4 regions of the Sinobacterium norvegicum genome follow, and region 4 is predicted to be linked to each of the others. Evidence: predicted binding sites of a transcription regulator. Region 4 holds the regulator's gene; each other region holds the start of a gene.
The links. The regulator LexA, encoded in region 4, represses DNA repair genes until DNA is damaged. The targets are predictions, from matches to a motif close to ACTGTNTNTANANACAGT.

Region 1: recN (DNA repair protein RecN) is a predicted target of LexA. The motif match lies at 2,892-2,909, and genes of this name have one in related genera.
Region 2: recA (recombinase RecA) is a predicted target of LexA. The motif match lies at 3,223-3,240, and genes of this name have one in related genera.
Region 3: umuD (translesion error-prone DNA polymerase V autoproteolytic subunit) is a predicted target of LexA. The motif match lies at 3,675-3,692, and genes of this name have one in related genera.

The regions. Positions count from the first base shown of each region.
Region 1 covers NZ_CAKLPX010000002.1:563,978-569,553, reverse strand. The annotation lists gene dnaK (molecular chaperone DnaK) at 28-1,950, opposite strand; gene grpE (nucleotide exchange factor GrpE) at 2,121-2,702, opposite strand; gene recN (DNA repair protein RecN) at 2,945-4,603, shown strand; gene fur (ferric iron uptake transcriptional regulator) at 4,672-5,085, opposite strand; gene L9P87_RS11620 (outer membrane protein assembly factor BamE) at 5,178-5,507, shown strand; gene L9P87_RS11615 (RnfH family protein) at 5,519-5,576, opposite strand, start outside.
Region 2 covers NZ_CAKLPX010000001.1:776,834-782,409, reverse strand. The annotation lists tRNA gene L9P87_RS03370 (tRNA-Glu) at 294-369, shown strand; gene L9P87_RS03365 (PDC sensor domain-containing protein) at 464-3,055, opposite strand; gene recA (recombinase RecA) at 3,407-4,489, shown strand; gene sat (sulfate adenylyltransferase) at 4,653-5,576, opposite strand, start outside.
Region 3 covers NZ_CAKLPX010000002.1:428,191-433,766, reverse strand. The annotation lists gene L9P87_RS10985 (XdhC family protein) at 74-1,048, opposite strand; gene L9P87_RS10980 (pseudouridine synthase) at 1,194-2,084, shown strand; gene L9P87_RS10975 (16S rRNA pseudouridine(516) synthase) at 2,105-2,818, shown strand; gene L9P87_RS10970 (DUF4442 domain-containing protein) at 2,979-3,491, opposite strand; gene umuD (translesion error-prone DNA polymerase V autoproteolytic subunit) at 3,706-4,149, shown strand; gene umuC (translesion error-prone DNA polymerase V subunit UmuC) at 4,153-5,427, shown strand.
Region 4 covers NZ_CAKLPX010000001.1:51,756-57,331, reverse strand. The annotation lists gene mfd (transcription-repair coupling factor) at 1-1,917, shown strand, start outside; gene L9P87_RS00295 (CsiV family protein) at 1,991-2,869, shown strand; gene lexA (transcriptional repressor LexA) at 3,045-3,653, shown strand; gene L9P87_RS00285 (SulA-like leucine-rich domain-containing protein) at 3,707-4,099, shown strand; gene L9P87_RS00280 (hypothetical protein) at 4,211-4,489, opposite strand; gene L9P87_RS00275 (DUF6586 family protein) at 4,589-5,086, opposite strand; gene topA (type I DNA topoisomerase) at 5,161-5,576, opposite strand, start outside.

The sequences.
Region 1 (5,576 bases), on a different contig from region 4:
CCCAAGGGCGCGACCGAAGAGCCTTAATTACTTCTTCTCTTCTTTCACTTCTTCGAACTCAGCATCGACAACATTGTCATCCGCTTCCTGTGGCTGCTCAGCACCTTCTTGTTCAGCACCGGCCTGAGCCTGCTGCTCTTGGTACATACGCTGCGCCAAACCGCTCGAAGCTTCAGTTAATGCTTCAGTTGCCTTTTGCATCGCCTCAACATCATCGCCCTTAACCGCTTCTTCAGCTGTCGCCAGAGCCGCTTCCATTCCCGACTTCTCTTCGTCACTTGCCTTATCGCCAGCTTCTTCAAGAGTCTTCTTGGTTGCGTGAATCAAGCCATCAAGCGTATTGCGCGCGGCAACCTGCTCTTCAAACTTCTTGTCTTCTTCGGCGTTGGCCTCAGCTTCCTGAACCATGCGTTCGATATCGTCATCGTTCAAACCGCCAGAGGCTTTAATCACGATAGACTGCTCTTTACCCGTCGCCTTATCTTTGGCCGACACGTTCAAGATACCGTTGGCATCCAAATCAAAGGTTACTTCGATCTGAGGCATACCACGCTGTGCAGGTGGAATATCAGCCAAGTCGAAACGACCCAATGAGTTGTTCTGCGAGGCTTGCTTACGCTCACCCTGAACCACGTGAATGGTTACAGCAGACTGATTGTCTTCAGCGGTCGAGAAGATCTGCGACTTCTTGGTTGGGATAGTCGTGTTCTTGTCGATCAGCGGCGTGGCAACACCACCCATGGTTTCGATACCGAAAGTCAGTGGCGTTACATCCAACAACAAGACGTCGGTAACATCACCGGCCAATACAGCACCCTGAATTGCGGCACCCATGGCAACGGCTTCATCTGGGTTAACATCGCGACGCGCTTCTTTACCGAAGAACTCTGCAACCTTCTCCTGAACCATTGGCATGCGTGTCTGACCACCCACCAGGATGACATCATCAATTTCCGAAGTGCTTAGGTCAGCATCGGCCAACGCCTGCTTCATTGGCGCCAGCGAACGAACCACTAAGTCTTCTACCAACGACTCAAGCTTGGCACGAGTCATTTTAACAACCAAGTGCTTAGGTCCGGTTGCATCGGCAGTAATATAAGGCAGGTTAACCTCGGTCTGCGATGCAGAAGACAATTCGATCTTGGCCTTCTCTGCCGCTTCTTTCAGACGCTGCATAGCCAGTGGATCGCTGTGCAGGTTAATGCCGCTTTCTTTTTCAAACTCGCCTGACAAGAACTCGATCAGACGCATATCGAAATCCTCACCACCGAGGAAGGTATCACCGTTGGTCGACAATACTTCGAACTGCTTCTCGCCATCGACGTCAGCCATTTCGATAATAGAGATATCGAAAGTACCACCACCGAGGTCGTAAACGGCAACGGTGCGATCGCCAATAGCCTTGTCCATACCGTAGGCAAGTGCTGCGGCAGTTGGCTCGTTGATGATGCGCTTAACATCCAGACCCGCAATACGGCCGGCATCTTTTGTTGCCTGACGCTGAGAATCGTTGAAGTAAGCTGGAACGGTAACAACCGCTTCGGTCACGTCTTCACCGAGGTATTCTTCGGCAGTCTTCTTCATTTTCTTCAATACTTCAGCAGAGATCTGCGGTGGCGCCATTTTGTCGCCTTTAACCTCAACCCATGCATCGCCGTTATCGGCGCCAACAATAGTATAAGGAACCATGCTGATGTCTTTCTGTACAACGTCATCTTTAAACTTGCGACCAATAAGGCGCTTAACCGCGAACAACGTGTTCGTTGGGTTGGTCACTGCTTGACGCTTGGCCGGCTGACCTACAAGTACTTCGTTGTCATCGGTATAAGCGATGATAGATGGGGTAGTACGGTCACCCTCTGCGTTTTCGATGATGCGGGCGCTGTCGCCGTCCAAAACCGATACACAAGAGTTAGTAGTACCCAAGTCGATGCCGATAATCTTTCCCATGTCTCTCTCCTAAATCTAATCTTTGCTGCTTACCAGGTTGTCGGATTGTCGACCCTGGCAGCGTACCTAAGGGGAATACCCCTGATTCGTTGCTTGGTAGTATATATTGGCGCAATTTTTGAAATATCAAGGGGCGCCATCAAAAAGTTCACTACTGCTGCAAAATATTTTTACTTGCTAACCATCACCATGGCCGGGCGAATAAGACGCTCGTTCAAGGCGTAGCCTTTCTGGACCACATGCATCACCGTATTTGGCTCGCAATCGGGGTTTTCGATCATACTCATTGCCTGGTGCTGCTGCGGATCAAACGGCTCACCTTCCGGGCTGACTGCCGTGATTTTAAAGCGGGCAAATACATCGGCGAGGTTCTTACGTGTCAACTCAACGCCTTCCATTGCCGGCGCATTGGCTTCATCACCAGCAGCCTCAATAGCACGCTCCAAGTTATCCATCACGCTCAACAACTCGATAGAAAACTTCTCGAGGGCGAATTTACGCGCCTTATCGACTTCACCTTCGGCACGACGGCGAACGTTCTGCGCCTCTGCCTGAACCCTTAGCGAGCTGTCTTTCAAGCTGGCAATTTCCTCATTGGCCGCATCAAGCTGAGCCTGCAAATCGTTTCCATCTTGCTCAGCAGCCTGTTCAAAGGTTCCCTCAACAGCTTCAGATTGCTCATCCAACTGCTGCTCTACCTGTTCCTCTGCCGCCGCTTCTGCTGCTTGCTGCTCTTGATTTAGCTCTGACACGTTGTCACTCCGATCACAAAATTCGTTTTTCTTAACGCCGCCCTGCGTCCGCTCTTTAATGAAGCGGTAACAGGGCGATGATTGATGTAGCTGTTTATGGGGGCTGGCCAAATAAATATCAAGCGTCAGATTGCTGTTTTTTTACACGGATTTCCCAAAGCCAAATTTTTACTGTATAAACATACATGAGCTGTAAAAATGAACAGTAGTTGGCCACACCAGAACAACAACAGGAATTCACTATGCTGACCCAGCTTTGCATTGATAACTTCGCCCTCGCCAAGTCCCTCGAAATCGAGTACGACAAGGGGATGACCGTCATTACCGGTGAGACCGGTGCCGGCAAGTCGCTGACTCTCGACGCCTTAGAAGCCGTCAGTGGCGGCCGAGTCGACGCCAAGTTGATACGCAATGGCTGCAAACAGGCCGATATTCACGCCTGCTTCGATATCAGCACGAACAAAGCCGCCCAGGCCTGGCTGTGCGAGCAGGATCTCGGCACCGACGACTGCCTGCTGCGACGGATAATCAATACCAGCGGGCGCAACAAGGCCTATATTAACGGTCGCCCCGCCACCGTGGTGCAACTGCGCGAGCTCGGCGCCCTGCTAATCGACATCCACAGCCAGAACCAACATTACTCGCTGCTGCAGAAAACCAGTCAACGTGAGCTGCTCGACGATTACGCCGGTAACGAGCCATTGATCACCGATATCAAACAGTACTACAGTGAAATATCAACATTAAATAAGCAGCTACAAAACTGCATCGATAACAGTGAAGAGCAAACGGCCCGCGAACAACTGCTGCGCTACCAGGTCGAAGAACTCGACCAGCTCGCCCTTGCAGAACATGAACTGGAGCAACTGGAGCAGGAGCAAACACAGCTGGCCAACGCCGACGAGATTCTACAAGCCTGCTTCCACAGTCAGCAGCTTTGCGACGACGGTAATACCGGCCTTCTGAGCCAACTGCACCAGGTCAGTTCAGCACTGAGCACCATCCAACAGCCCTCCAGCTCACTGCAGGAAGCACTGGAAATGATTAACAGTGCCCACATTATTGTCGGTGAGGCCAGCGATGCGATTAATCATCACATCAACCATCAACCCAACGACCCTGAACGCTTAGAAAGCGTTGAGCAACGGCTCAGCAGCGTCTATCAAATCGCCCGCAAACATCGGGTAGAGGCATACCAGCTCTACGAGAAGCATCAGCAGTTAAGCGAAGAGTTAGTGCAACTGTTTGGCGGCGAAGAGCAAATCGAGCAACTGCGACAACAGATAGTAGCGCTACAAGAACGCTACGACGCCACCGCCGACAAACTCACCAACAACCGACGCCGTCACGGCAAAAAGCTCTGCACCAGCGTCAACAAACAGCTGCAGGCACTGGGCATGCAGCACTGTAAAATCGAATTCGCCCTGATCAGCTGCGACCGCTCACTGCACGGCAGAGAAGCCATCGAGCTACTGGTCAGCACCAACCCCGGCCAGCCCGCCGCCGCCATCGCCAAGATCGCCTCTGGCGGTGAACTCTCTCGCATCAGCCTGGCCATCAGCGTCGTCGCCACCGGCAAAAAATCGCCGCCGACGCTGATTTTTGACGAGGTCGATGCCGGCATCGGCGGTGGTGTTGCCGAGGTGGTTGGCCGATTATTACGCGAGCTGAGCCAAAGCAGCCAAGTCATCTGTATCACTCACCTGCCGCAGGTGGCCAGCCAGGGCCACCAACACTATTTCGCCCACAAAATTGCCGATAGGAAAAGCGCTCACAGCGAGATTATTTCACTCAACAAAGACGACAAAGTAGAAGAGGTCGCCAGAATGCTAGGGGGCATTGCGATTACCCAGCAGACAAGAGCCCACGCCAGGGAGATGCTGACCACACAACACGCCTAAAAGCGATTAACATACTTTCTGCAGACACAAAAAAAAGCGCCCTAGGGCGCTTTTTTTACCCGTATTCATCACTTCTTTGGACGAACGTATAACACCATGCTGTGATCGACGATCTCGAAGCCGTGCTTTTCTGCCAGCTCGTGCTGACGCTGCTCGATAATCTCATCGAAAAACTCAACCACCTCACCGGTCTCCATGCACACCATGTGGTCGTGATGGTCATCACTGGCCAACTCAAACACCGAGTGGCCGCCCTCGAAATTATGACGAGTAACCAGGTTGGCCTGCTCAAACTGAGTCAACACCCGATAAACCGTGGCCAGACCAACATCATCGCCAGCCTCCATCAGGGTTTTGTAAACATCTTCAGCGCTCAAATGCTTGCTTTCGGCGCCAGCTGCTTCCATGATTTGCAGGATTTTCACCCGTGGCAGCGTGACTTTTAAGCCGACTTTTCTTAACTCTTGATTCTCGATTGCCATTAATAAGCCTTATTTACGCGATCTAACCGTCGCAGAGTCCCGACGGTTCAGGTATGATTCTCTATTTGCAAGATACGTTAACTGGTTGTTGGATGCAAAGACTTACTACGACATTAATACTGTTAGCCGCGCTAACAGCCTGCGCCGAATTTCCCGGCGTTTATAAAATCGACATCGCACAGGGTAATGTTATTACTCAAGAGATGGTCGACCAATTAAAACCGGGCATGAGCAAGCGTCAGGTTAAATACATTATGGGCTCGCCGCTGCTCGAAGACACCTTTAATAACAATCGTTGGGATTATTATTATGCTGTCCGCTCGCAAAACAACCCAAAGCCCGAGCAGACCATGTCGCTATATTTTGATGGCGATCTGCTCTCACACTTTGATGGTAACTTAGCACCGGAATCGGCTAAGTAACCACGGCGGCGCTACTTAGCCGCCTTGGCCTTTTCTGCGCGCTTCTTTCGGACTTCTTTCGGGTCGGCA
Region 2 (5,576 bases), 730 kb from region 4:
ATTGAATAAGGCAGTGTCAGCGCTAAAATACCGAGTTGATATACAATTTCCAACGACTTTCGATCAAATTTTTACTCAATGAATGAAAATTAAGTGCTTTAGTGTGACAGACTTAGCAATTGAGTCGAGATATCGTCAGCCGGCGACCTCAGCGGTTATTTTCCGGCCTTTGGAAAAAAGTGCTTGCAATAAAAAGTGAGTTCTATAATATTCGCCCCGTCTTGAGGAGTTGGCCTCCTCAGAGCAAGATCGAAGCGACTGTTTCAGTGGTTGAAAATCTAGCAAGGCATCGCGTCCCGTTCGTCTAGAGGCCTAGGACACCGCCCTTTCACGGCGGTAACAGGGGTTCGAGTCCCCTACGGGATGCCATATTTTAAAAGCCCGCTTATAGCAATATAAGCGGGCTTTTTGTTGTCTCCAATTTGTCCTCGCCGACCAGGCCGGGACCTGCCTGGCTCTTTGGTTATATCAGCTGTTCAAGTAATTGCTTTAACTGTTCGAACTCGAAGGCGTTGGTCAGCTCTGTGATGGTATCGGCGCCCTGCTGTTGGCTCTCGGGCAGGTCTTGGCAGATCGCCAGAATAGCGGTGATATTGTTCACTTTGACGGCGCGCAGCAATTGAATGACAGTGTGCTGATCTAGCTGCTGCAGGCTATCACCGGCACTCTCAGCAACTGCTACGGTGTGCGATTGCGGTGGGGTGACGAATGGTTGTGGTGTCGAACCCGTGGGTGATATGTCGCTGTAACGGACATGACAAAGCCGCTGGATTTTCTCAAATAACTCGGCGGCCTTAAATGGCTTGGCGAGAAAACCATCGAAGCCGACGGTGCTGGCCTGGTGCTTAAACTCGGGGAAAACACTGGCGGTAATCGCAATAATGGCCAGCTTGTTACTGCTGTGGTGTTGACGGATCAACTGCACTGCCTCGATGCCGTTCATGTTCGGCATACGGATATCCATCAGCACCAGGTCAAAGTGCTGGTCGCGCAGCATGTTGACCGCCTGCAGACCGTCGTTGGCGGTTCGGCAGTGGAAACCGGCATTGGTTAATAGGTAATCCAACACCTCTCTGTTGGTCTTGCTGTCGTCGACAATCAACACCTCCAGCGGTGGCGACTGCAATTGGGCAAACTCATAATTCTCGCCGACGCTGACGGCGTCAATGTCATTGTCGCCACTCTCTACCAAGGGCAGCTCGATGCAGAATTGGCTGCCCTCGCCAACGGTGCTTTCGACGGTTAGATAGCCTGACATCTGCTCGCAGAGTTGGCGGCTGATAGCGAGTCCGAGCCCTGTGCCGCCGGCGACTTTCCCTGCTTCCATTTGCTTAAAGGGGGAAAATATCTGCTCCAAACTATCGGCCTCAATGCCGCTGCCGGTATCGATGACATCGAAGCGTATACGGTTCTTTGGTTGCTCGTATACTTTTAGCGTGATACTGCCGCTGTCGGTGAACTTGATGGCATTGCTCAGCAGGTTAATCAGTATCTGACGTAGCTTGCGGTCGTCGGTATCAATGATGCGTGGGACTTCTGGTGAGGTAATCACGGCAAAGGTGAGCTGTTTGTCCTGTGCCCGCACGCTGATAATATCGGAGACATCCTGTAATAATTTGTGCAGGTCGGTACTGCTGATATCTAGCTCAATTTTACCCGCTTCAATCTTAGATAAGTCCAGTACGTCATTGATTAAGCTGAGTAGGTGGTCACTGCAGTTAAGCAGCGAGGCCAGCATGGCAAGGTGTTCGCTGCTGGCCTTGCCATCACGCTGCATGACTTGGGCATAACCCATGATGCCATTCAGCGGTGTCCGCAGCTCATGGCTCATGTTAGATAAAAATTCACTCTTGGCTCGATTAGCTTCCTCTGCTTCTAGACGTTCGGCGTGTTCTATCGAGAGCCGTTCTATATTGGCCTGTAAATCGCTATTCATCTGGTTGAAAGCGTGGGATAGCTCGCCAATTTCATCGTTGGTTTCAGGCAGTGTTATCCTATTGGAAAGATCGCCTTGAGCAATCTTTAAACTTTGATTACGTAATATGCGCAGTGGTAGGGTAAGCCGTTTGGAAATAAATAAAATGGTACCGTTGGTCAGCAGGATGGCGATGATAAACGGCAGCACGATATAGGGAATATAGCGATTGAAGGCGCTGCTGGCATTGCTGGCCGGCAGGGTGGCGATGAGTACCCAGTCGGTCGAATTAATTGGGGTGTAGGCAACCAGGCTGTGTTCGTTTTTAAATAAGCCATCGAGGGTAATCGTACCGCTGCCTCCGGCCGTTAACAGGTCGCCAATCTGGCGGTAGTCGCTGGGTTGATGTGTTTGTAACTGCTGATAAATGTCCTTAACCATAATATCTTCAATATGGGGGGAGTAGACAAACTGGCCCGAGTCGCCGGTGATAATGGCAAATTGCATGGCCTTATCGGCACTATCGCCGAGCTGTTTTTCCAGTCCCTGCAGGTCAATGTCGACGGTGATGACGCCGCGAAACACACCTTTTTTGTAAAAGGGAACGGAATAGGTGGTCATTAAGATGTTGCCAGCGCCGTCATCAAAATAAGGCGCCGTCCATAAACCGGTGTGTTCAGATTTAGGTCGGTGCCACCACTGCCAATGGGGATCATTATACCAGTCGAGTACATCCCGGCTGATATTCATCGCGATAATTTCCCCATTGTTATTGTAAACATAGGGTGCAAATAATTCGTTGCCAGGGCGATAAGTGCCTGGTTCGAAGGCGATGGCAGAACCGTATATTGGCGTATTGTTAATCACGTTTGAGCGTAGTATTTGATAGAGCTGTGCCTCGCTGATATCCGGCACGGTATCAAGAAAACTGGCGCCAGTATCGGCCACCTTGGCCGCCTTAGAAATGTACTGATTAAATTGAAAGGCGCTGACTTTGGTGATTTCGCTGATCGACTGTTCGGCCTGACTCTTGGTCTGTGACCAGGTCGATAACAGAATGTTGGTCAGTGCGAGCAGGTAGATAACCGTGGTGGGCAATGCGATGAACAGGAGCATTTTGTTACGGATGGAAAGGCGCATTACATACTCTTCGTTATTATATAGTCGCTGGTCAGTAGGGCTATTCTCAGTTTAATCAACGGTTAAGTCAAACGTCATAGGTGTGTTGCGGGCTAGAGCTTACGCGACTTTTCAGGCCGTTATCGCTGCCGTTTAGGGGGGGCGAAAAAATACTGTTGATTTATACACCTGATTAAGTGTACAGTAGTTTCACTGTTTGAATTTGGTTGTTATTGGCCTTCGGGTCAGCGGTGATAGTAGTGCGAGAAAACGCTATCAATAGTATGGTATACAGCCAGTAACAGCGATATTATACGGCCCGATGTTGGCCGACTATTTGGCCTATTTTAATTGTAAAGAGAGAGCACACCTATGGACGCAAACAAGGATAAAGCCTTATCTGCCGCGCTGCAGCAAATTGATCGTCAATTTGGTAAGGGTACAGTAATGCGTATGGGGGACCAGCAGGCACAGTCAATCCCCTCAATTTCTACGGGTTCGTTGGCCTTGGATGTTGCTCTCGGCATAGGTGGTTTGCCCAAGGGCCGTATTGTTGAAATTTATGGGCCAGAATCCTCAGGTAAGACAACTCTGACTCTATCAGTAATCGCCCAGGCGCAAAAAACCGGTGGCACCTGTGCCTTTATCGATGCGGAGCACGCCTTAGACCCTATTTATGCTGAGAAACTGGGCGTCAATATCGATGACTTAATTGTCTCGCAGCCGGATACTGGTGAGCAGGCGTTAGAAGTGACCGATATGTTGGTTCGCTCCGGCGCTGTCGATGTGCTAATCGTCGACTCAGTGGCGGCGTTAGTGCCCAAGGCTGAAATCGAAGGTGACATGGGTGATAGTCATGTTGGTCTACAGGCTCGTTTGTTATCTCAGGCGATGCGTAAGCTGACCGGTGTGATCAAAAACTCCAATACCCTGGTTATCTTTATTAACCAAATTCGTATGAAAATTGGTGTGATGTTCGGCAGCCCAGAAACCACCACCGGTGGTAACGCATTGAAGTTCTATTCATCGGTTCGTCTTGATATTCGCCGTATCGGTGCAGTCAAGGATGGCGATGAGGTGATCGGCAACGAGACCCGGGTTAAGGTGGTGAAGAACAAGGTTGCGCCACCGTTTAAGCAGGCCGAATTCCAGATTCTGTATGGCCAGGGTATTTATCGCATGGGCGAGATTATCGATCTCGGTGTGAAGCTAGGTCTGGTCGATAAGTCCGGTGCCTGGTACGCCTATAAGGGCAGCAAGATTGGCCAGGGTAAGGCTAATTCTGCGCGCTATTTGACAGAAAATCCAGAGATCAGCGAAGAGCTGGATCGTCTCATCCGTGCTGAGCTGTTAGTCACTCCAACACGTAAGGGTGATGAGGAAAAACCCGCCGCGGCAGTGACAGATGAGGTGGCAGAAAAACCAGCCAAGGCTGCAAAACCTGCGAAGGTTTAAGGTGCAAACCTGCGAAGGTTTAAGGAAAAAAGGCTGTGTTAGATAGTTAACACAGTCTAGTTAATCTTTTTATCTCCAATAGAACACGCTCCCTCAGCATTCTCTATTGGAGATTTTTGCTGTCTGGCCTGTGAGTCTCACCGACAAGACAGCGCATTATTGATTATTTCTGGTCAAGAATCTGATAGTAATCCATCAGGATTTGAGCGACTTCTGGCCGTGAAAATTCTGGCGGTGGCGCAATGCCTTCGCCCAGCATCTGGCGAACCTTAGTCCCTGACAGCAGCACAAAGTCTTCCTTGTTGTGATCGGGCACGTCGCGCATCATCACGACCTTGTTAAGTTTTTTAGAATAGGCGGTATGGTCGGCGCGGTAGATCTCAATCTCAAGCGCCCCCTCGGGGACCTCATCGAAAATAGTCTGAGCGTCGAAGGCGCCGTAGTAATCGCCAACACCGGCATGGTCGCGGCCAACGATCAGATGACTACAGCCGCAGTTTTGACGGAATACCGCGTGCAATACTGCCTCGCGTGGGCCGGCATACAGCATATCGAAGCCATAGCCGGTAATCATCACGGTATTGGCGGGGAAGTAAACCTCGACCATCTTACGGATAGAGGCATCGCGCACGTGGGCAGGAATATCGCCGGGCTTGAGCTGACCAAGCAGCATGTGAATCAACACGCCATCGGCATTTAAATCATCGAGCGCCATGCGGCAGAGTTCTTCGTGGGCGCGGTGCATGGGATTACGGGTTTGGAAGGCCACCACTTTCTGCCATCCGCGCTCGGTAATTTCGTTACGAATCTCAACGGCGGTACGGAAGGTATCGGGGAAGTCGGCCTGGAAATATGAGAAGTTTAATACCTCGATATCGCCTGACAGAAAGGTATTTCCCTGCGCCTTAAAAGTGGCAACACCGGGGTGGTCGCCATCGAGAGTGCCGAAAACATTTTCGGTAATGGTGTCGATCTCGGCGTCGGTGGCGGTGTCGATACCGATAACATTCATGATGGCGATCACCGGTTGACCTTCAACATTGGGGTCTTTTAAGGCAATACGACTGCCAATGGCAATATCGGCGGC
Region 3 (5,576 bases), on a different contig from region 4:
GATACCGTCTTTAACAGCAGCGCCCTTGCCAGCTAAGGGCTGTCGTTATTATGCAGCCAACCTTGTCAAATGCTTATACCACGGTTTTTGATTTAGCCTGTATCAACGCCGCCATAATTGAAATGGCGATTTCGACCGGTGTCTTACTGCCGATATCGAGACCGATGGGTGCATGCAGTCTATCCAACGTTGCATCGTCAAACTGGCAGATGCGCTGCAACCGCTCACGGCGTTTTCGCGTTGTCGCCTGCGATCCCATGGCGCCAAGATAATAGCTTGGCAGACCAAAGGCTGTCATCAAGCCGATATCATCAACTCTTGGGTCGTGGGCAAGGGCCAAGACTGCCGAGCGGGGGCCGCTGTGTTTCTCGACAAATAAGCCGGGGTCAGTCCATTCGATATCGATGCCACCTTGATCGGCGGTATAGTTCCAGGCATCGGCCATCTCCTCGCGGTTATCACAGATCCGCACCTGGTAACCGGCACTCAGTGCAATTCTGGCCACATGCTCGCTGACCTGACTAATACCCAATAACAAGATTGACCAGACCTGAGCATAGCGGAGGCTGACCGCCTCGGCGCTCCTCTCTACCTCTTTCTTCGGACTATCGCTGAGGGTAATCAAGCCATGGGCTGCAGTGCCCAGATTGATCGTGCGCTCAAAGGGATGGTAGTGTTCGGCCAGCTTTAACCACTGGCTGATATGATTGATGTTGTCATGACTGGGTTCCAGCCTTTCGACTAACAATTCAATACTGCCGCCACAGGGCAGCTCCGATGGCTGGCCACTGCGATTAAGCTGGCTATTGTAATCAAACAACACCGCCTGCTGCTGGAAATCACCGGCCACTAGTTTTTCGAAAAACGCCTGTTCTAGGCAGCCGCCGGAGATAGACCCTACCCGCTGTTTACCATTAGAGGCAAAAAGCGAACCAACGGGACGGGGCGCCGAACCATAGGTAGAGACGATGGTACACAGCCACACCGGTTGGCTGTCTGCCAACCAGTGCTTGAGTTGTTTTAATACGCTTAAGTCTGTTAATTGCATGGTCTGCTTAAATCACTGGGTCGGATAGTTAGAATACATCAGCCTAGATATCGTGTCTAAGGCCCCATTATAGGCAAGTCAGCCACGGGCCGCTGTTTAGGCCACCTGTGATTTGTTATCATCAGGCTATTTGGTCGCACTCGCTATGAGCATCAGCAAATACCCTTCGAAGGTGACACTGCCCGAGTCCGCCCCCGGCTGCATTACTGTGCTCGATTACTTGGTGCTGAAGTTTCCACTGATCGGTGCCAATACTTGGCGTCGGCGTATGAATACCGGCAAGGTACACGACACAGCGGGAACGGCCATCGGCCCGGATAGACTGTTTACCGCCAAGCTGGGTGTCTATTACTACCGCGAGGTCACCGAAGAGCCTGTCATCCCCTTTGACGAGGCTATTATTTTTGAGGACGACACCTTACTGCTGGCCTATAAACCGCATTTTTTACCGGTGACTGCCGGCGGTCGCTATGTCAATCAATGCCTGCAAAACCGGCTTCGACAGTCGACCGGTAACGATCAACTGCAGGCCTTACATCGTCTCGACCGCCTCACCGCCGGCCTGGTACTGTTCGCCAAAAAGGAGCAGCATCGCGCCCTCTATCATCAGTTGTTTGAACACCATAACATCGAAAAACACTATCAGGCGGTGAGTGAAATAGACCCCTGTGTAAACTATGTTGGTCGACAGTGGCAGGTGGAAAACCATATCTGTCGAGGTGAGCCGCGTTTTTTAATGCGCATCGGCGAGGGCGACAATAACAGCTGTTCGCTGATACGCTGCATCGGCCAACACCACAACAAGGCGCTGTTTGAGCTGCAGCCTATCACCGGAAAAACTCATCAACTGAGGCTGCATATGCAAAGCATCGGCCTGCCTATTCTCAACGACCCGCTCTACCCCGTACTGCAACCAGAACAGCCACAAGACTTTAGCCGTCCACTGCAATTACTGGCGAGGCGCTTAACCTTTACCGATCCAGTCACCCAGCAGCAACGTGACTTCCGCTATCACGCCGAGCTTGGCCTTGAGTAATCCAGCCCCGGGAAATCACCATGGCCGCTAAACGCTCCCGCCTCGACCGCTTTATTGTCCAGCACAGCGAACTGACACGGCGACAATTAAAACCGCTGTTAGCCACAGGTAAGGTGTTAGTGGATTATCAGCCCGTGAATGACGCCAATCTGTTGGTCGATTATTTCAGCCATATCTCTGTCGCGGGCAACGTGCTACAAAATAATCAGCCGGTTTATTTTATGCTCAACAAACCCTGCGGCACAGTCAGTGCCACCAAGGACGACAAAAATAAAACGGTGTTTGACTGCTTGAGACAGGAAGATAGCGTGATAGCCGGCCTCCATATTGTCGGCCGCTTAGACTTTCATACTACCGGACTGGTGCTCATCACCAACGATGGCCGCTGGTCTGAGCGTTTGACGCTGCCAAATAAAAAAATCGAAAAACACTATCGAGTCAATTTACAAAACCCGATCGACGAATCTTACATCAGCGGTTTTGCCGAGGGCATGTATTTTGAGTTTGAAAATATTACCACCCAGCCTGCGCGACTCAATATCATCGACACTCACACCGCCGAGGTGTTTTTGACCGAGGGAAAGTATCATCAGATAAAGCGGATGTTCGGCCGTTTTCGCAACCCGGTTATCGGCCTCCACCGGGCCGCCATTGGTCATATCCAGCTTGACCCGACGCTGCAACCGGGGCAGTACCGGGCGTTAACCGCCGATGAAATCAGTGGTATTAAGTAAACAACCGGGGCAAGCACGATAAAGAGTCATATTCGCATCGACACAACACTGCTTTGTTTATATCGAAATTAATAAAAAATATCATTTAATTAAAATACTAAGATATATTGCCATTGCTCTTTCCGCCGTCCCAGCGCTTTATCGGCGCACTCCTATCGCGCTATTTTTCGGGGCGTTTCGACGGCACCCAGGCCCATATCATGGCCACCTCTATTGGCTCCTTGCCATCTTCATCGGTAACGGTGCAAGCCACTTCAACCTCGCCCTTGGGCGCGCTTTTCATCAACTCGATTTGCTCGGCGGTCAACCAGGCCTCTGCCCGCATTGCGCCACTGGCTCGTTTCAAGTAATCAATCTGCATTGACTTAATCACCGGCGTCGCATCAGCCGGTAAGTTTAAACCGACGATGGCGCCTGTCGCGCTCTCACAGATCAGCCCCATCGCCACCGCATGAATACCGCCAATATGATTTTGTACTTTCTTACGATTAGCGAGAAATACAATACTGCGCTCAGGGGTGAGTAACTCGAAACGCAACCCCGCTGTGCCGAAGAATTTAACCACCCGACCAAAAATAAAAGACAGTAAACGTGGCTGAATTGATTCAGGCATGGCTGAGCAACGGTCGTAAACATTGCGCAACATACTCTTTTTTACAGCGGTATTAGCCATAGGGAGGAACTCCGATAATGTATTATTTTTCACCAAAGGGTGGCATCTAAGGGGTACCACCACAAATGGTGACACCGTCAACACTATTGTATATAGCTTTACTGAGGTGAGGCAAGCCCTGGCTTTTTCTCTCCTGACAGCGTTGCAAACTATTTTATTGTCGATCGAGCCACTTCACTATATACTGTATAAATATACAGCCTCTGGATTACCTATGTCAGTCTCCCTACGCGGGCGCAGCAGCATACGCTCTTTTAACGCCGCCCAACGCATCCATATCCCTTTATTCTTAGAGCGAGTCTCCGCCGGCTTCCCCTCGCCGGCACAGGACTATATTGAGCAGACCCTCGATCTCAACGAACTCTGTATTCAGCACCCTGCCGCCACATACTACGTACGGGTACAGGGCGATTCGATGATCGAAGCTGGGCTCTACGCCGAGGACATCTTAGTCGTCGACCGCTCATTACAAGCTCGCCATGGTGACATTGTCATTGCCGGCCTGCACGGCGAACTCACCGTTAAACAGCTCGAGCTACACCCACGGCCGCGGCTGCTCCCCCGCAACAAGCACTATCGCCCCATCGATATTCCCGATGGCGTTGAACTCGATATATTCGGCGTTGTCAGCAGTGTTGTGCGCAATATCCGTCGCTGAATAATGGCCGCCTCAAACTGTATTGCGTTGATCGATTGCAATAATTTTTACGCCAGCTGCGAGCGTTTATTTCGTCCGGATTTAAGGCATCGACCCGTCGTTGTACTCTCTAACAATGACGGCTGCGTGGTGGCACGGTCGGCAGAGGCTAAGCAGCTCGGTATTAAAATGGGCGTGCCTGTTTTTAAAATACAGCGTTTGATCAAGCAGTATAATATTGCTGTGTTCTCCTCCAATTACGCCCTTTATGCCGATTTATCAGCCCGTGTCATGCATCATCTAGAGGCGCTGACTCCGGCACTCGAGGTCTACTCCATCGACGAGGCCTTTGCCGATCTCAGCGGCATCGCCCCTGGCCAGCGGCTGAATTTGGGCACACAACTAAAAGACACCGTCGGCCACGGCACTGGCATTACTGTCTGCGTCGGTATTGCCCCCACCAAGACACTGGCCAAGCTCGCCAACCATGCCGCCAAACAATATCCGGCCACCGGTGGTGTGGTCGACCTCAGCGCGGTAAGCCGGCAGCAAAAATTGCTGGCACTATTGCCGGTCAGCGAGGTATGGGGGGTTGGTCGGCGACTGTCACAGCAACTCCACAATATCGGTATCGGCAGCGCATTAGCACTGGCGCAGTCCGACCCGGCGATGATACGCCAGCAGTTTTCTGTGGTACTCGAACGTACCGTGCGAGAACTCAACGGCGAGGCCTGTTTTGGCCTCGAGCAAACACCGGCGAGAAAAAAACAAATTATCTGCAGCCGCTCATTTGGCCAGCGCGTCACCACATTGACCGAGATGCAACAAGCTGTTGCCGGCTATGCCTGTCGCGGCGGCGAAAAGCTGCGAGAAGAAAAACAATACGCCAAACAGCTCAATGTCTTCATCCGCACCAGCCCTTTTGCTAATCACCAGCCGCAATATACGCCCAGTCTCAGCGCCTCGTTCGCCACCCCCACCCACGACAGCAGAGAGATTATGGCGCTGGCCAGGCAGTTACTTCAACGCATTTGGCGGCCGGGCTTCGCCTATGCCAAGGCCGGCATTATGTTGTCTGATTTTTACCACCCTGGGGTTTTCCAGCCCGATCTTTTCAGCCCTCACCGGCAGCGAAAAAACGCCACCGATCTGATGAATACCATCGACCGGGTTAATCGTAGCGGCAAGACTCAGATTTTTTTTGCCAGCCAGGGTATCGATAAACCCTGGTCGATTAAACGGCAGTATTTATCACCCGCGTATACCACGCGCTGGGCCGATATTCCCCGTGTGTATTAGGCTGATTTCACCTCGGACAAAAAACAACCGATTGCCGCAAACCGCCAACAGACAGTGCCACACCGCCATGCCAACACCTTACACACGGACTTACCCACAGATTCTGTGGGTAAACCACTGGCAAAAAAAATAGCCGCATAAGGCGGCTA
Region 4 (5,576 bases):
GAGTTTCTCACCCTCAAATACGCCAACGATACCAAGCTTTATGTCCCAGTATCATCGCTGAATCTGATCAGCCGCTACAGCGGCAGCGACGACGAACACGCGCCGCTGCACAAACTCGGCAATGAACAATGGGCCAAGGCCAAGCGCAAGGCCGTCGAGCAAATCCACGATGTCGCCGCCGAACTCCTCGATATTTACGCACGTCGGGCGGCAAGGAAAGGCGAGTCACTGGCCGCCAGCCCCGACAACTACAACCTATTTAGCGCCGGCTTCCCCTTTGAGGAAACCCAGGATCAAGAAGCCGCTATCGATGCCGTCCGCAACGATCTTCGAGCAAACACACCAATGGACAGGTTGGTCTGCGGTGATGTGGGCTTTGGCAAGACAGAAGTTGCCATGCGAGCAGCGTTTATTGCCGCCGAGGCTGGCAAGCAAATTGCCATATTGGTACCGACCACCCTGCTCGCTCAGCAGCACTACGAATCGTTCTGTGACCGCTTCGCCGACTGGCCAGTCAATATCGAAGTCATCTCTCGGTTTAAAACGGCGGCAGAGCAAAAAGGCGTCATCGAGAAACTGGCTAACGGCAGTGTCGACATTATTATCGGCACCCACAAGCTGATTCAGAGCAACATCAAATACCAAAACCTTGGCCTACTGATTATCGACGAGGAGCACCGCTTCGGCGTAAAGCAAAAGGAGCAACTCAAATCCTTGCGCGCCCAGGTCGACATCCTCACCATGACAGCCACACCCATACCGCGCACCCTGAACATGGCGATGTCAGGCATGCGCGACTTATCGATTATTGCGACACCACCGGCCAAGCGTTTATCTGTCAAGACCTTTGTTCAGGAACGCCAGGATGCCGTCATCAAAGAAGCCATACTGCGAGAACTACTCCGTGGCGGCCAGGTGTACCTGCTGCACAACGAGGTTAAGTCGATTGAAAAGACGGCACGCGAGATAGAAGCACTGGTACCTGAGGCCCGCGTCGCCATTGGCCACGGCCAAATGCGCGAAAAAGAGCTTGAGCAGGTCATGAGCGATTTTTATCACAAACGCTATAACGTACTGGTGTGCACCACGATCGTTGAGACAGGCATCGATATTCCATCGGCCAACACCATGATAATTGACCGTGCCGATAAATTTGGTCTGGCCCAGCTTCACCAACTCCGCGGTCGCGTCGGGCGTTCCCATCACCAGGCCTACGCCTATCTGTTGACGCCTCACACTAAAGCCCTGAGTAAAGACGCTCATAAACGATTAGATGCCATTAGCGAGGCCCAGGAGCTTGGCGCAGGCTTTACCCTGGCCACCCATGACATGGAGATTCGCGGTGCCGGCGAACTGCTCGGTGATGAGCAGAGCGGCCAAATCCAAACCGTCGGTTTCTCCCTTTACATGGAGATGCTCGAAGAGGCCATCGACGCCATTAAACAGGGCAAGACACCCAATATTGAAAAGGCGTTAAATCAAGGCAGCGAGGTCGATATGAAGATTGCCGCCTTAATCCCCGACAACTACCTGCCAGATGTCCACGGTCGCCTCATACTCTATAAACGCATCAGTGGCGCTAAAAACGATGCCGATCTACGCGAACTGCAAATTGAGATGATAGACCGCTTCGGTCTCCTGCCAGAGCAAGTGAAGAATTTATTCGATATTACCGCACTCAGAATCAAGGTTGAGGCCTTGGGTATTAACAAGCTAGAGGCCGGCACAGAGAAAGGACGAATCATCTTCGGCAGCAATACGACTATTGAACCTATCAACATTGTACAACTGGTGCAGAGCAAACCCGCCAGCTATCAGCTCGAGGGCGCCAACACACTCCGGTTCAACGGAAAAATGGAGCAAAACAGCCAAAGGTTTGAAGCCGTCAACAAATTACTCGATGCATTAGCAGGCTGACAAAAAGGCTGATGCATCCTTCGCATCGGCCTGATAAAGTGAAGCCGATACCGATATCATTAGGATGTAAATTTTGTACTACCGATTATTACTTATCGCCAGCCTCATGTTGGCCGCTAATGCGAACAGCCAAAGCCAACGCACAGAAGACAACGAAGAAACCAGTGAACCCCGCTGGTATCAAGTCGAGGTTATTCTTTTTGAAAACCTCAACCCCAATGCTGCCGAAGAAGAACGCTGGGGAGATGTGATTAATTTTATCGCCGCAGAGAACAGCCTCTCTCTTAACGATATCAACACGATGACTGACAGCGAGGAGGATACAAACACCGCTCAAACAGAGCCTGGTGATACCTCAACCCAGACTGGCGAGTCATCAGACAGCGAAGCCCTGGACGCCGTCCGTCAACCTCTTATTTATCTGGATGAAGAACAGCGGATGCTCAACAAGCATGCCTTGGCACTGGATAAAAACAGCAATTACCGCGTGATGTATCACCAATCTTGGCTAATGGTGTTTAATGAGGGCGAAACATCACCCCCTCTGCTTATCCACGCTGGCGAGAGCTATGACCAGCACCACCAGCTAGAGGGCAGCCTGGATATCCAACTCAGTCGCTTTCTTCACGTAAAATCTAACTTTTGGCTCAGCAGCTTCAGCGAATCCTTCGACAGTGACGACAACACCTACACATTCAGTTATAGCGCCGACGACAGCCTATCGCCCTACCAAACAGCTAACTCACCACGCTACAGCAGCTTCAGCGACAGTGGCTTTAAGTATCAGACGCTGATGGCTAACGAGTATGACGTCGAGCAAACGGCCAATCTTAACAACCATAGCCGGCTCAAGAGCGACGAACTACACTATGTTGACCACCCGCTGATGGGGATGCTGATCAAGATCAACCGAGCAGAAGAAACAAGCCCAGCATTCGAAACCGAACAATAATCCCTACCTGACTGCCGCTGTAGCGCCCTACGGTGGCCATCGCTCAACCACCTGTTAACCGCTAGATCCCCCCCTCGGGACACTCTACTTGCGCTAAATCATTGATTAATACTTGCACAGCTGAAAAACACTGTATAGAATTACATGTACTGTATGGATAACCAGATAAGCAACTATGATAAAACTGACTGCAAGACAAGCCGAAGTACTCGCCTTGATCAAACGCCACATCAATGATTCAGGCCTCCCCCCTACACGGGCTGATATCGCCAAAGAACTGGGCTTTCGCTCACCCAATGCCGCAGAAGAACATCTTCGAGCACTGGCCAAAAAAGGCGCTATCATCATGCTTGCTGGCACCTCTCGCGGAATTCGCCTGCCCCAAGAAGCGGAAGAACTTGGCCTGCCTATTATTGGTCAGGTTGCTGCCGGCAACCCAATACTGGCCGAACAAAACATCGACGACCACGTCAAAATCCCAGAATCATTCTTCTCTCCACAGGCAGATTATCTGCTCCGAGTACGCGGCGAGAGCATGAGAGATATCGGCATTATGGATGGCGACCTACTCGCTGTTCATCGCACCAGCCAGGTCACTGATGGACAAATTGTCGTCGCCCGCATTGAAGATGAGGTCACGGTTAAACGCTTCAAACGCGGTAAGACCAAACGAGAATTATTGCTGCTCCCTGAGAATCAAGACTTCGAGCCAATAGTCGTCGACTTAGCCGAACAAGATGTATCGATTGAAGGTATCAGCGTTGGGGTTATTCGCCAACACTAAGTAGCTTGACGCCAGCCATGCTGGCGAATTGAACAGATTAAAAGGGACGTATTATGCCATTATTTGCCGCACTAGAACAAAACGACAATGCAGTTAACAACGAGTATATTACCGAGATTTGCATTAAGGGCCACCCCAGCCAAGAACTGCTAATACTTCCCATTATCAGCCATCTCGCAGGGGAAGACAGTAAGCGCTGGGTTACATGGATAAACCCACCCTCACTAAACCGCCAGATCCTGAAACAATTTGGCTTGGAAAAGCGTCCTATATTGATCATCAACAGCGACTCAGACGAGCAACTGCACAATTTGTTGCTGCGCTGTCTCAATAGCGGCAAAAGCAATACGGTTGTAGCCAACCTGAACAGCACCAGCACCATCAATCAGGACGAATTAGCCTACGCCGCAATCAACGGCAAAAGCCACTGCCTGCTTATTCGCTAAACCAGATACCCAGGGAGTTCAATTAAATTGGCTTGACGACGAAACGTCTCCAGCCATGAGTAATTCAGGGACAACCAGCAACAACTGACTCAATTCACCCTGTCATTAAGCTCAGTGAAGTACCACCTCACGTGATAACTCTTGCTCACTGCCCTCGTAGACTTCTTCAGCCTGGAATACAGCCTCCTCTTCTTGATTCTCGACAATCTCGGCAAAGGTCGCCATGCCGGCTTGAATCATTGCCTTGGCAACCTCAAGTCGAGCCGTCGCCGATACCATCTCAGACTCGTTGGTGAATCGGATATTAATCAGAGGACGTCCATCGCCATCCGCATGTCGTAATACAATCTCGCCATTAGCAAGTTCCACAATTTCCAGTAGAGAAGACACTACGCCCACCTTCTTTTTGTAAGTAACTAGAACTTCTTTATAACACCGCTTTGTCAGATTTAACAAGCCTTTCGAGCAGGATTGCACACAATAAGATGCTTAGCTTTCTACTGAGTGCTGACGCTGGCGTTGAATTAACTCGGTAAAACCGGTTTTTATCGACACGATGGTCGCCATATCAAAATCAATCACTGGCGCATCGAGATTCACCGCTGCAATCGCAAACTGTCCAGCATTTTTACGCGTTATCGGCATCGTCTGTTCCAGCTGCAAAGTACGGCTATGGAGCGTCAGCAACTGACACAGCCAGCCCTGTCTCGACAATGTCAGCAGCTCATTGAGTTCGCCGCTTTGATGCTGCCCCTGCTGCAAGAGCTCTACCACCTCAGGCAACTGCCATGATGTTGGCAAAGAATCCTCGGTCACATGATAGGAAGAGACGACCTCAACCACATAACTGCGATAGGCGGTGTAAAGATGAGTCACAGCGGCCTCCATCAGCCCACGGCGCTCCGCCTCATTCAGCTTTTTGGCCAACGTTAGCTGCTGCTGACAATACTGCAGCAGCGACGCTATTCGGCGTTGATAATCTCTCATAGCAGGATACCTCTTGGCTATGCTCTATAAAAAAAACCCGCCTTTGCGGGTTTTTTGGATTAATTGAAAGGCGTCTACTTTTTCTTCGTCGCCTTTTTCTTAACTACACGTTTTTTCTTCTGCTCTTCAACCCACTTACCGCCGACGTAATAAGCTGTCCAGCCACTGGCCTTGCCTTCAACCTCGCTCAGCACATACTGCTCTTTAGTCTTGCGACTATAGCGAATAATGGCGGGGTTGCCGGAAGGGTCCGCCACGGGTGCCTTCATCAAAAAGTCATACTTTGGATCGATCTCGGCCTGGTGTGGCAACAACTCAGACACCAGCGGTGCCCGCGTCTCTCGGTTCTTAGGAAACTTACTGGCCGCCAAAAATAGCCCGGCTGCACCGTCACGAAGAATATAGGTATCCTCAACCTTGATACAAGCAAGTTCAGGCATCGGAACCGGATCCATTTTTGGTGGCGCGGCTTCACCACTACGCAACAGCT